DNA from 3 places in the Pseudomonas synxantha genome. Region 1 is predicted to be linked to each of the others. Evidence: predicted binding sites of a transcription regulator. Region 1 holds the regulator's gene; each other region holds the start of a gene.
The links. The regulator sigma-54, encoded in region 1, starts transcription at its own class of promoters, with help from an activator protein. The targets are predictions, from matches to a motif close to ANTGGCATNNANNTTGCTNT.

Region 1 (4,187 bases):
GTTCAGATTGGTGGTGTTGATCTTAAGATCAGCCAGATCAATGATCGGCCCCAGCAACTTGGTCTCGTCCTGGATGGCTTCGGCCAGGGAGCGGTTGGCGCTGCTGAGCGGGTGGCGGCGACGAGTTTCTGAGAAACGTTTGAGAAGCGTTTCTTCGTCGGCATCCAAGTACAGTACATCGCAATGAATATGCTTGGCGCGCACTTCTTCCAGCAGTTCCGGAAACCGCGAGAGGTGGCTGGGCAGGTTGCGGGCATCGATAGACACAGCGACCAGGGGTTGCGCCAATTCAGTATGGATCAGTGCGCGTTCCGCCAGCTCCGGCAGCAGGCCGGCGGGCAAATTGTCGATGCAATAGAAACCGTTGTCCTCAAGGACGTTGAGGGCGGTGCTTTTACCTGAGCCGGAACGGCCGCTGACGATGATCAAACGCATGATTACTGCCCGTTTTGTTCATCCAGGACGACCTGATACAGGGCCTGATTGGTCTTGGCACTGCGCAGTTTTTCGCGTACTTCCTTGCGATCAAGCATGCTGGCGATCTGCCTTAGCAGTTCCAGATGCGCATCGGTGGCGGCTTGCGGGACCAGTAATACGAACAGCAGGTCGACCGGGGCACCGTCGATGGCGTCGAAATCGATCGCAGCTTCCAAGTGCAGCAGGGCGCTCACGGGTGTATCACAGCCTTTGAGGCGGCAGTGAGGGATGGCGATGCCGTTGCCAAAACCGGTGGAGCCGAGTTTTTCACGGGCAATCAACGCCTCGAAGACATCTTGCATCTCCAGACCCGGCACTTCGCGGTGGATCAGGTTGGCAATTTGTTCGAGGGCTTTTTTCTTGCTGCCGCCCGGCGCGTTCACGAGGGAACGGCCGGGGGTCAGGATGGTTTCAAGTCGGATCATGGGGGGAGAGTTAACGACCTGTGCCTTGGAGCAGGCTCAGATTCTTTTCCTTATGCTTTTTGAGTTGGCGGTCGAGCTTGTCGGTGAGCAAGTCAATCGATGCATACATGTCTTCATGCTCGGCATTGGCAACCACTTCACCACCAGGTATCTGGAGGGTCGCTTCGATCTTCTGCTGAAGCTTGTCAACCTTCATGATGACCTGCACGTTGGTGATCTTGTCGAAATGTCCTTCAAGCTTCCTCAGCTTCTGCTCGACATAGTCGCGCAGTGGAGGGGTGACTTCTACATGGTGTCCACTGATGTTGACTTGCATACAGCTTCTCCTTCGTTGCCAGTGCATAAAGCGGCAGGCAAGACGCCTGCCACTGGAACGCTATGGCCCGCCCGTCACATCAAACGCTTACGCTCGCTGGAAGGCGCGATCCCGAGGGACTCGCGGTACTTGGCGACGGTTCGACGGGCGACCTGAATGCCTTGTGCCTCCAGTAAACCAGCGATCTTGCTGTCACTCAACGGCTTTTTCTGATTTTCCGCGGCAACCAGTTTCTTGATGATCGCGCGGATCGCTGTGGACGAGCATTCACCGCCTTCGGAGGTACTGACGTGGCTGGAGAAAAAGTATTTCAGCTCATAAATACCCCGTGGGGTATGCATGAATTTCTGCGTGGTCACCCGGGAAATCGTCGATTCATGCATGCCGACCGCTTCGGCGATATCGTGCAGGACCAAAGGCTTCATGGCTTCGTCGCCGTATTCCAGGAAACCGCGCTGGTGCTCGACGATCTGGGTCGCCACCTTCATCAGGGTTTCGTTACGGCTTTGCAGACTCTTGATGAACCAGCGCGCTTCCTGCAACTGGTTGCGCATGAAGGTGTTGTCGGCGCTGGTATCGGCGCGGCGCACAAAACCGGCATATTGCGGGTTGACCCGCAGGCGGGGCACCGACTCCTGGTTCAGCTCCACCAGCCAACGCTCGTTGTCCTTGCGCACGATCACGTCGGGGACGACGTATTCGGCTTCGCTGGACTCGATTTGCGAGCCCGGGCGCGGGTTGAGGCTCTGCACCAGCTCGATGACCTGGCGCAATTCATCTTCCTTGAGCTTCATGCGGCGCATCAGCTGGCTGTAGTCGCGGCTGCCCAGCAGGTCGATATAGTCCGACACCAGGCGCTTGGCTTCGGCCAGCCAAGGCGTCTTGGCCGGCAACTGGCGCAATTGCAGCAGCAGGCACTCGCTGAGGGTGCGGGCGCCAATGCCGGCGGGCTCGAATTGCTGGATGCGATGCAGGACGGCTTCGATTTCGTCCAGTTCGATGTCCAGCTCCGGGTCAAAGGCTTCAAGAATCTCGTCGAGGGTCTCGTCCAGGTAGCCCTGGTTGTTGATGCAGTCGATCAGGGTGACCGCGATCAGGCGATCGGTGTCGGACATCGGTGCCAGGTTCAGTTGCCACAACAAATGACTCTGCAGGCTCTCGCCGACAGAGGTACGGGTGGTGAAGTCCCACTCGTCATCGTCATTGCTCGGCAGGCTGCTGGCGCTGGTCTGGTACACGTCTTCCCACGCGGTATCCACGGGAAGCTCGTTGGGAATGCGTTCGTTCCATTCGCCGTCCTCGAGGTTATCCACCGTCGGGGCGGTTTCCTGGTAGGAGGGTTCCTGCACGTCGGGGTTGGGTTTTTGCTCGATGTTATCGGCCAGCGGGTCGGCATTGTCGAAGTCGTCGCCTTCTTCCTGGCGTTCGAGCATCGGATTGGACTCCAGGGCCTCCTGGATTTCCTGTTGCAGGTCCAGGGTCGACAATTGGAGCAGGCGGATGGCCTGTTGCAGCTGCGGTGTCATCGTCAGCTGCTGGCCCATTCTCAGGACTAGCGATGGTTTCATGGCAGGGGCTTAACACCTTATTCGCCGGCGCAATGCGCCATCCACGACAGGGCGCGTGAGCGCCAAACATAAGCAAATTATATGCCTGATCTCGGGGGCTTTGCCTAGAGCGCGGTAACAATAAAAAAGCCAAGGTTTCTATTGACTCCTGCGCGCTCCAGGAAAATCCGCGATACCACCGTGCCTACAGGCGGAACTCGTGACCCAGGTACACTTCCTTGACCAGCTCGTTGGCCAGGATAGTCTCGGCATCGCCTTCGGCAATCAGTTGGCCGTCGTTGACGATATAAGCCGTTTCGCAGATATCGAGTGTCTCGCGCACGTTATGGTCGGTGATCAGCACGCCAATGCCCTTGGCCTTGAGATGGTGGATGATCTGCTTGATATCGCCCACCGAGATCGGGTCGACACCGGCAAACGGTTCATCCAGCAAGATGAACTTGGGCGCGGTCGCCAGGGCGCGGGCGATTTCCACGCGACGACGCTCGCCACCGGACAGGCTCATGCCGAGGTTGTCGCGAATATGGTTGATGTGGAATTCCTGCAGCAGGCTTTCCAGCTCTTTGCGGCGACCATCGCGATCGAGCTCCTTGCGGGTCTCCAGGATCGCCATGATGTTGTCGGCCACCGACAGTTTGCGGAAGATCGACGCTTCTTGCGGAAGATAGCCGATACCGGCGCGGGCACGTCCGTGCATTGGCTGGTGGCTGACGTCCAGGTCGTCGATCAATACGCGGCCCTGGTCCGCCTGGACCAGCCCGACGATCATATAGAAGCAGGTGGTCTTGCCGGCACCGTTGGGGCCGAGCAGGCCGACGATCTGGCCGCTGTCGATCGACAGGCTGACGTCGCGTACCACCTGGCGGCTTTTATAGGCCTTGGCCAGGTGCTGGGCTTTCAGGGTCGCCATTACTCGGCCTTCTTCTTCGGCTGGATAACCATGTCGATACGCGGACGAGGTGCGGTGACCTTGTTGCCATTGGCGCGGCCGGCCTGGGCGACCTGGGGCTGGGTGTTGTAGACGATCTTCTCGCCTTCGGTCGAGTTACCGTCGGCGCTCAGCACCTTGGCCTGGTCGATCAGTACAATGCGATTTTGCTGGGCATGGTATTGAATGGTCTTGCCGTAGCCCTTCATCGGGCCTGGATCTTCTGCCTTCTGCTTCTGTTCGAAGTAAGCGAGGTTGCCCACTGAGGTCACGACATCGATATCGCCGGCCTGGGTACGCGTCAGTGTCACCGTATTACCGGTGATCTTCATCGAGCCCTGGGTGATGATCACGCCGCCGGTATAGGTGGCGACACCTTGCTTGTCATCCAGCTGCGCATCGTCAGCCGAGATGTGGATCGGTTGCTGGCTATCGTTCGGCAGAGCCCAGGCGCTCACGCTTCCCAGTGCTGC
Region 2 (4,187 bases), 1.4 Mb from region 1:
GGATGCCGAATGGTGCGGTTGCCGGAACGGGCGGTTAGGCCAATGACTCAGGGGCTGGAGGCTGACCACGGATTGGATCGCTGCCACTTCCAGGGCTTCCTGCTCGCTCAACGGTGGCAGCAAGCCCGGCAGCCGGCTGGCGAGCAGGGTCTTACCGGTGCCCGGGGGGCCACTGAACAACAGGTTATGCGCACCGGCCGCCGCGATCAGCAGCGCACGCTTGGCCGCCAATTGGCCCTGTACCTCACTCAGGTCCGGGTAGGGTTTGTTCAAATACAGCAGGCCGTCGGATGTGTACGGTTCAATCGGCACGTGTCCATTCAGGTGCGCCACCACCTGCAGCAAATGATCCACGGCAATCACTTTCAATCCAGACGCCAGGCACGCTTCCTCGGCATTGGCTCGGGGCACTATCACGGTGCGCCCAGCCTTGCGCGCTGCTAGTGCTGCCGGCAGCACGCCTTTCACCGCCCGCACCTCGCCGGAAAGCGCCAGCTCCCCCAGGCACTCCACCTCATCGAGCATCAACGCCGGCACCTGCACGCTGGCCGCGAGGATCCCCAGCGCAATCGCCAAATCAAAACGCCCGCCGTCCTTGGGCAGGTCGGCGGGCGCGAGGTTGAGGGTGATGCGACGTGCTGGGTATTGCAGCGCCGAATTTAAAATGGCACTGCGCACGCGGTCTTTGCTCTCTTTCACCGCCGTCTCCGGCAAACCCACCAGTGTCAGTGATGGCAGGCCATTAGCCATATGCACCTCGACGGTGACGGCAGGAGCTTCGACGCCGACCTGGGCGCGACTGTGGACGATGGCGAGGGACATGCTCGTTCCTTGAAAGGGAGGGCCGCTTCCTGCGGGTTCTTCAAGGGTAGACGAGGTGTGGAAGAGCGAGGCGGGGGAGGTTTTACAGAACGTATCTATAGTGCGATGCAAAACAAATGTGGGAGGGGGCTTGCCCCCGATGGCGATGCATCAGCCAATATTAATGGTGACTGACACACTGCTATTGAAGGCAAGCCCCCTCCCACATGTACTGCGTTTATTCAGTCGACGTTGGTGTCAGCCGCGCTTCCAGTTCCGCCACTTTCGCCTCCAGGCTCTCCAATCGCGCACGCGTGCGGGCGAGCACCACCATCTGGCTATCGAATTCTTCGCGGCTGACCAGGTCGAGCTTGCTGAAGCCACTTTGCAGCAGGGCCTTGAACTGGCTTTCGATTTCGTTACGGGGCAGCGGGGTGTCGCCGCTGAACAGGCGAGAGGCGTGGCCGCTCAGGGCGTCGAGAAAGTCTTTGGGCGCGAGCATGGGAAGTATTCCGGAAAACAGTTGGCCGGCAGTGTATCACGCAGCGTCTATAGTCTTTTCACGTCCCCGCTGCGCACGCTTTTCGCGCAGTGGGGCGGGCAGTCGCGCACTGTTTTGATGCGCATTGCCGCCGCGCAAACGCCCCGAGGGTGGGCACAAGTGGGCAAAGGACTGTTTTCAGTGGTTTTTACGGAGCTGGCAAGGTTTCTGCTTAGACGATCATGACCCATGCACTGACGCAGTCGCTGTGACGAATGCAGTGCGCCGAGGGATCAGGGGGTAAAGGTTTCGTCACCAGTGGTTCGCTGGCGTCGTGACGGCATATGCCGAGGCGACGATGCGTTACAAAGCCAGGCGCTGCGCTTAGACTTGAGACGGGTTTGTTTTCCTGGGGCAAGTCCACCAATTCGGGAGAGAGTTTTCATGAAGCTAGTCACTGCCATCATCAAGCCGTTCAAGTTGGACGATGTACGCGAGTCGCTGTCCGAGATCGGCGTGCAGGGCATTACCGTTACTGAGGTCAAGGGCTTCGGTCGGCAGAAGGGTCATACCGAGCTGTATCGCGGCGCGGAATACGTGGTCGATTTCCTGCCGAAGGTGAAGATCGATGTCGCCATTGACGACAAGGATCTTGATCGGGTTATCGAGGCGATAACCAAGGCGGCCAACACCGGCAAGATCGGTGACGGCAAGATCTTCGTGGTCAATCTGGAACAGGCTATTCGCATCCGTACCGGCGAAACCGATACCGACGCAATCTAAGCCGCCAAACCCCAACGCCCCAGGAGAAAACAATATGACTCTGCGTAAATTCGCAGGGCTCGGAGCCCTGCTGTCCATCGTAATGCCAGGCCTGGCCATGGCGGCAGATGAAGTGGCTGCTCCAGTCCTCAACTCCGGCGACACTGCCTGGATGCTGACCGCCACGGCACTGGTGCTGTTCATGACTATCCCTGGCCTGGCGCTGTTTTACGGCGGCATGGTCCGCTCCAAGAATATCCTGTCGGTGATGATGCAGTGCTTTGCCATCACTGGCCTGATCAGCATCCTGTGGGTCGTCTACGGCTACAGCATCGCGTTCGATACCACCGGTATGGAACAGGGCGTGGTCAATTTCAATTCCTTCTTCGGCGGCATGGGCAAGGCGTTCCTGGCGGGTGTCACCCCGGCCAGCATTACCGGGCCTGCGGCGCTGTTTCCGGAAGCGGTGTTCATCACCTTCCAGATGACCTTCGCCATCATCACCCCAGCGCTGATCGTCGGTGCTTTCGCCGAGCGTATGAAGTTCTCCGCGATGCTGATCTTCATGGCGATCTGGTTCACCCTGGTCTATGCGCCGATCGCGCACATGGTCTGGAGCGGCAACGGTGGCCTGATGTGGGATTGGGGTGTGCTGGACTTCGCCGGCGGCACCGTCGTACATATCAACGCCGGTGTGGCCGGCTTGGTGGCGTGCATCGTGCTCGGCAAGCGCAAAGGCTTCCCGACCACGCCAATGGCCCCACACAACCTGGGCTATACCCTGGTGGGCGCGGCCATGCTCTGGATCGGTTGGTTCGGCTTCAACGCCGGTTCCGCTGCGGCGGCCAACGGCACTGCGGGCATGGCGATGCTGGTTACCCAGATCGCCACCGCCGCTGCGGCACTGGGCTGGATGTTTGCCGAGTGGATCACCCACGGTAAACCGAGCGCACTGGGGATCGCCTCGGGCGTGGTGGCCGGCCTGGTCGCTGTCACACCAGCCGCTGGCACCGTGGGGCCGATGGGCGCCCTGGTGATCGGCCTGGTCGCCGGCGTGGTGTGCTTCTTCTGCGCTACCAGCCTCAAGCGCAAGCTTGGCTATGACGACTCCCTGGACGCCTTTGGCGTACACGGTATCGGCGGTATCGTCGGTGCGATCCTCACCGGTGTGTTTGCAGCCCCGGCCCTGGGCGGCTTCGGCACCGTGACCGACATTGCTGCCCAAGTCTGGATCCAGTGCAAAGGCGTCGGCTTCACTGTGATCTACACGGCGATCGTGACCTTCGTCATCCTAAAGGTACTGGACATGGTCATGGGGCTGCGTGTCACCGAAGAGGAAGAGGCGGTAGGCCTCGACCTGGCGCAACACAACGAGCGCGGCTACAACTTGTAAGCACATGAAAAAAAGATGCCCGGCTTGCCGGGCATTTTTTTGCCTGGCGTTTGTCTGTGGCTAAAGGTGCGTGGGTTTTTTGTCGACTTTGTGATGGGATCCACGCGGCACTTTCAAGGGTGCAAATGTCTTACAGCTATGAAGGCGTATTCGGCACTTTGTTTTTTCCCAGAGCGCGCTAGAATGCGCGCCGATGGGCGGAGAACTGTATGTGGCAACAGACCCTGATTACCCTGCGGGCCAAGCCCCGGGGCTTTCATCTAGTAACGGACGAGTTGCTTGCCGGCTTGCCTGAATTAAAGGCGTGTCGTGTGGGCCTGTTGCATCTGTGGCTGCAGCACACCTCGGCCTCGTTGACTGTTAACGAGAATGCCGACCCGGCGGTTCGCCGTGACTTCGAGCGGTTTTTCAACCTGCTGGTGCCACAAGGTGGCGCAGGGTTTGAACACAACGACGAAGGTCCGGATGATCTGCCGGCGCACTTCAAGGCCAGTCTGCTGGGCTGCCAGCTGAGTTTGCCGGTCAAGGCCGGCCGCTTGGCGATAGGGACCTGGCAAGGTGTTTATCTGGGCGAGCACCGTGATCATGGCGGTGCTCGTAAAGTCCTCGCCACCTTGCAGGGTGAAGAGGCATAAGCCACTGGTTATCCGGTGGATGTTGATTTTTTTCCGGCGACCTCGACAGAGGGTGAAGCTGGGCTATAACTAATCTGCTTTTCGCAAGTCATGAGGTAGAACATGAGCGACGATG
Region 3 (4,187 bases), 2.1 Mb from region 1:
CAGGATACGACCGTTACGCTTCTTGCCGTCGGCACCGATAGCGACAACCGGGGTGTTCGGCTTGACGCTGCCACGAGCGATACGGCCAACGCCGATAACACCCAGGAAGCTGTTGTAGTCCAGTGCCGAGATTTGCATCTGGAACGGGCCTTCACGGTCAACTTTCGGCGGCGGTACGTTGTCGACGATCGACTGGTACAGCGGGGTCATGTCTTCAGCCATGTCGTTGTGGTCAAGACCAGCAATGCCGTTCAGGGCCGAGGCGTAGATAACCTGGAAGTCGAGCTGTTCTTCGGTGGCGCCGAGGTTGTCGAACAGGTCGAAGATCTGGTCCAGAACCCAGTCCGGACGCGCGCCTGGACGGTCAACCTTGTTGATGCACACGATCGGACGCAGGCCGGCTTCGAAGGCCTTCTTGGTCACGAAACGGGTTTGCGGCATAGGGCCGTCTTGAGCGTCAACCAGCAGCAGAACGGAGTCAACCATCGACATTACGCGTTCTACTTCGCCGCCGAAGTCGGCGTGGCCCGGGGTATCCACGATGTTGATGTGGTAGCCGTTCCAGTTGATAGCGGTGTTTTTTGCCAGGATGGTAATACCGCGCTCTTTTTCCTGGTCGTTGGAGTCCATCACGCGCTCGTCGTTGAGCTCGTTGCGCTCCAGGGTGCCGGATTGACGCAGGAGTTTGTCTACCAGGGTGGTTTTACCATGGTCAACGTGGGCAATGATGGCGATGTTACGTAGATTTTCGATCACTTGTGTATCTCGATCAGAGGATTCGGTGTGCTGACAGGTCGTGGCAGCGATTAACAGTAGAGTCAGGCCTTGCCGTTACAGCTTGACGGCAGAGTCGGGGGGCCGGTGACGCAGGCCACAGGCAAACAGCCCCGGGCTCTTAGCTCGGTCGATAAACGCGCACATTGGCATGCCCCTCACTGAGCAAATGGTGGGCATGCAGGCGACTCATCACGCCTTTGTCGCAATACAGCAGGTACTGACGGCTGTTATCCAGTTCCTTGAAACGCGCGTTCAGTGCGTAGAACGGCAGCGTTTGCACGTCGATGCCAGTAATTTCCAGCGGCTCGTCTTCAGCGGCGTCCGGGTGACGGATGTCGATGACGATCTGGCCGGCCAGGGCCTCACTGACTTCTTCGATTTGCACATCCTGGCCCAACTCGTCGATGACGCGATCGATTGGCACCAGCTTGGCATTCTCGAGCGCACGCTCCAGAATCGCCATGTCGAATTCTTTCTCTTCATGCTCCACGCGATGCCGCTTGGCGTGGGTCTTGGGGTTCACCGAGATGACCCCGCAGTACTCAGGCATATGCTTGGCAAAATCGGCGGTGCCGATCTGTTCTGCCAGGTCGATGATGTCCTGCTTGTGGCTGGCGATCAGCGGGCGCAGCACCAGCTTCTCGGTAACACAGTCGATGATCGACAGGTTCGGCAGCGTCTGGCTGGATACCTGGGAAATCGCTTCGCCGGTCACCAGCGCGTCGATCTGCAGTTGATCGGCAATTCGCGAGGCAGCGCGCAACATCATACGCTTCAATACCACGCCCATATGACTGTTATCGACTTTGCCGAGAATTTCCCCCAGCACTTCCTCGAACGGCACGCTCACAAATAGCACACGCTGGGAGCTGCCGTACTTCTTCCAGATGTAGTGCGCGACTTCCATCACGCCCAATTCATGTGCACGCCCGCCCAGGTTGAAGAAGCAGAAGTGGCTCATCAGGCCGCGGCGCATGATCTGGTAGGCCGCCACCGTGGAATCGAAACCGCCGGACATCAATACCAGGGTCTGTTCCAGGGCGCCCAACGGGTAGCCGCCGATGCTGTCGTGCTGGCTGTGAATCACAAACAACCGTTGGTCGCGAATTTCCATGCGCACTTCAATTTGCGGCGCCTTGAGGGAAATTCCAGCGGCGCCGCACTCGCGACGCAGCTTGCTGCCGACGTATTTCTCGACGTCCATGGAGCTGAACGGGTGCTTGCCGGCACGCTTGCAACGCACCGAAAAAACCTTGCCTTCCAGCGAGCTGCCGTAGTGCTGCTTGCACTTGTCGGTGATGTCGTCGAAGTCACCCAGCGGGTACTCATCCACCTGCAGGAAATGCGCGATGCCCGGCATGCAGCTCAGGCGCTCGGTCATGTCCTTCAAGGCTTTGGCGTCGGTAATACGGGTTTCCAGCTCGAGATTGTCCCACACGCCGTTCACCACCACAGCCGGGTCCAGGTCACGGAGCACGGCACGGATGTTCTTGGCCAACTGACGGATGAAACGCGTCCGTACCGGTCGGCTCTTGATGGTGATCTCGGGGAAGACTTTAACGATTAATTTCATGGAAACAGCGCGCGCCGGGCCTGCTGAAAAAGGGGGGCGCGGATTATAGCGGAAATCGCTCAAGGTTTAACCAGTTAATATGCACCGCTTGTGCAACGCACCAAAACGGGTCATTTGCACAAATAAACGCTACATTGCAGTGCGCTATTTATTGCGTTTTGACGGATTGCACCTTTATAGGGGCCATTTTGAGGCAAAACGGCCATGTTGGCGCACTGGCATGCAATTTGCTCTCTTGTGAGGCAGGTTGCCATGGCGGAGTATCCGCGCCGGCATCACCCACATTCTAAGGGCTAACTCCACTACCCAGCCCGAAGCCACCCGGAGGACACCATGTCGAAGTCGGTTCAACTCATCAAAGATCATGACGTTAAATGGATTGATCTGCGCTTCACGGACACCAAAGGCACTCAGCACCACGTGACCATGCCGGCTCGCGACGCGCTGGATGACGCTTTCTTCGAAGAAGGCAAAATGTTCGACGGCTCCTCCATTGCTGGCTGGAAAGGCATCGAAGCTTCCGACATGATCCTGATGCCGGACGACAGCACTGCCGTGCTCGACCCGTTCACCGAAGACCCAACCCTGATCATCGTCTGCGACGTGATCGAGCCTTCGACCATGCAAGGCTACGACCGCGACCCACGTGCGATCGCCAAGCGTGCCGAGGAATACCTGAAGTCCACCGGTATCGGTGACACCGTATTCGTTGGTCCTGAGCCAGAGTTCTTCATCTTTGACTCGGTCAAGTTCAAGTCCGATATCTCCGGTTCCATGTTCAAGATCTTCTCCGAACAGGGTTCGTGGATGTCCGACCAAGACATCGAAGGCGGCAACAAGGGCCACCGTCCGGGCATCAAAGGTGGCTACTTCCCAGTTCCGCCGTTCGACCACGACCACGAAATCCGTACCTCCATGTGCAACGCCATGGAAGAAATGGGCCTGGTCATCGAAGTTCACCACCACGAAGTGGCCACTGCCGGCCAAAACGAAATCGGTGTGAAGTTCAACACCCTGGTCGCCAAGGCTGACGAAGTACAAACCCTGAAGTACTGCGTACATAACGTGGCCGATGCGTACGGCCGTACCGCGACCTTCATGCCTAAGCCACTGTACGGCGATAACGGTTCGGGTATGCACGTTCACCTGTCCATCGCCAAAGAAGGCAAGAACACCTTCGCTGGCGAAGGTTATGCCGGCCTGTCCGACACCGCCCTGTACTTCATCGGCGGCATCATCAAGCACGGTAAGGCCCTGAACGGCTTCACCAACCCGTCGACCAACTCCTACAAGCGTCTGGTGCCAGGTTTCGAAGCGCCGGTAATGCTGGCCTACTCGGCCCGCAACCGTTCCGCCTCGATCCGTATTCCTTACGTGTCCAGCCCTCGCGCTCGCCGTATCGAAGCGCGTTTCCCGGACCCAGCGGCCAACCCATACCTGGCCTTCGCTGCCCTGGTCATGGCCGGCCTGGACGGCATCCAGAACAAGATCCACCCAGGCGATGCCGCCGACAAGAACTTGTACGACCTGCCGCCTGAAGAGGCCAAAGAGATCCCACAAGTGTGCGGCAGCCTGAAAGAAGCCCTGGAAGAGCTGGACAAGGGCCGTGCGTTCCTGACCAAGGGCGGCGTATTCAGCGACGACTTCATCGATGCCTACATCGAGCTGAAAAGCGAAGAAGAAATCAAGGTTCGCACCTTCGTACACCCACTGGAATACGAGCTGTACTACAGCTGCTGATCCGGTAGCGCTGCTTAACGTGGCGTGATGAAAAAGACCTCCTCCGGGAGGTCTTTTTTTGCCTGGGAGTTATGCAGCTTCAAATCTGCAAACCCAA

Region 2: glnK (P-II family nitrogen regulator) is a predicted target of sigma-54. The motif match lies at 1,498-1,517, and genes of this name have one in related genera.
Region 3: glnA (glutamate--ammonia ligase) is a predicted target of sigma-54. The motif match lies at 2,565-2,584, and genes of this name have one in related genera.

Annotation. Positions count from the first base shown of each region.
Region 1 covers NZ_LT629786.1:4,488,326-4,492,512, reverse strand. Annotated here, with positions in the region: gene rapZ (RNase adapter RapZ) at 1-435, opposite strand, end outside; gene ptsN (PTS IIA-like nitrogen regulatory protein PtsN) at 438-902, opposite strand; gene hpf (ribosome hibernation-promoting factor, HPF/YfiA family) at 913-1,218, opposite strand; gene BLU48_RS20825 (RNA polymerase factor sigma-54) at 1,293-2,786, opposite strand; gene lptB (LPS export ABC transporter ATP-binding protein) at 2,971-3,696, opposite strand; gene lptA (lipopolysaccharide transport periplasmic protein LptA) at 3,696-4,187, opposite strand, start outside.
Region 2 covers NZ_LT629786.1:5,881,798-5,885,984, reverse strand. Annotated here, with positions in the region: gene BLU48_RS27310 (YifB family Mg chelatase-like AAA ATPase) at 1-822, opposite strand, end outside; gene BLU48_RS27305 (accessory factor UbiK family protein) at 1,040-1,303, opposite strand; gene glnK (P-II family nitrogen regulator) at 1,727-2,065, shown strand; gene BLU48_RS27295 (ammonium transporter) at 2,100-3,437, shown strand; gene BLU48_RS27290 (secondary thiamine-phosphate synthase enzyme YjbQ) at 3,647-4,072, shown strand; gene sutA (transcriptional regulator SutA) at 4,175-4,187, shown strand, end outside.
Region 3 covers NZ_LT629786.1:6,557,620-6,561,806, reverse strand. Annotated here, with positions in the region: gene typA (translational GTPase TypA) at 1-756, opposite strand, end outside; gene thiI (tRNA uracil 4-sulfurtransferase ThiI) at 896-2,350, opposite strand; gene glnA (glutamate--ammonia ligase) at 2,684-4,090, shown strand.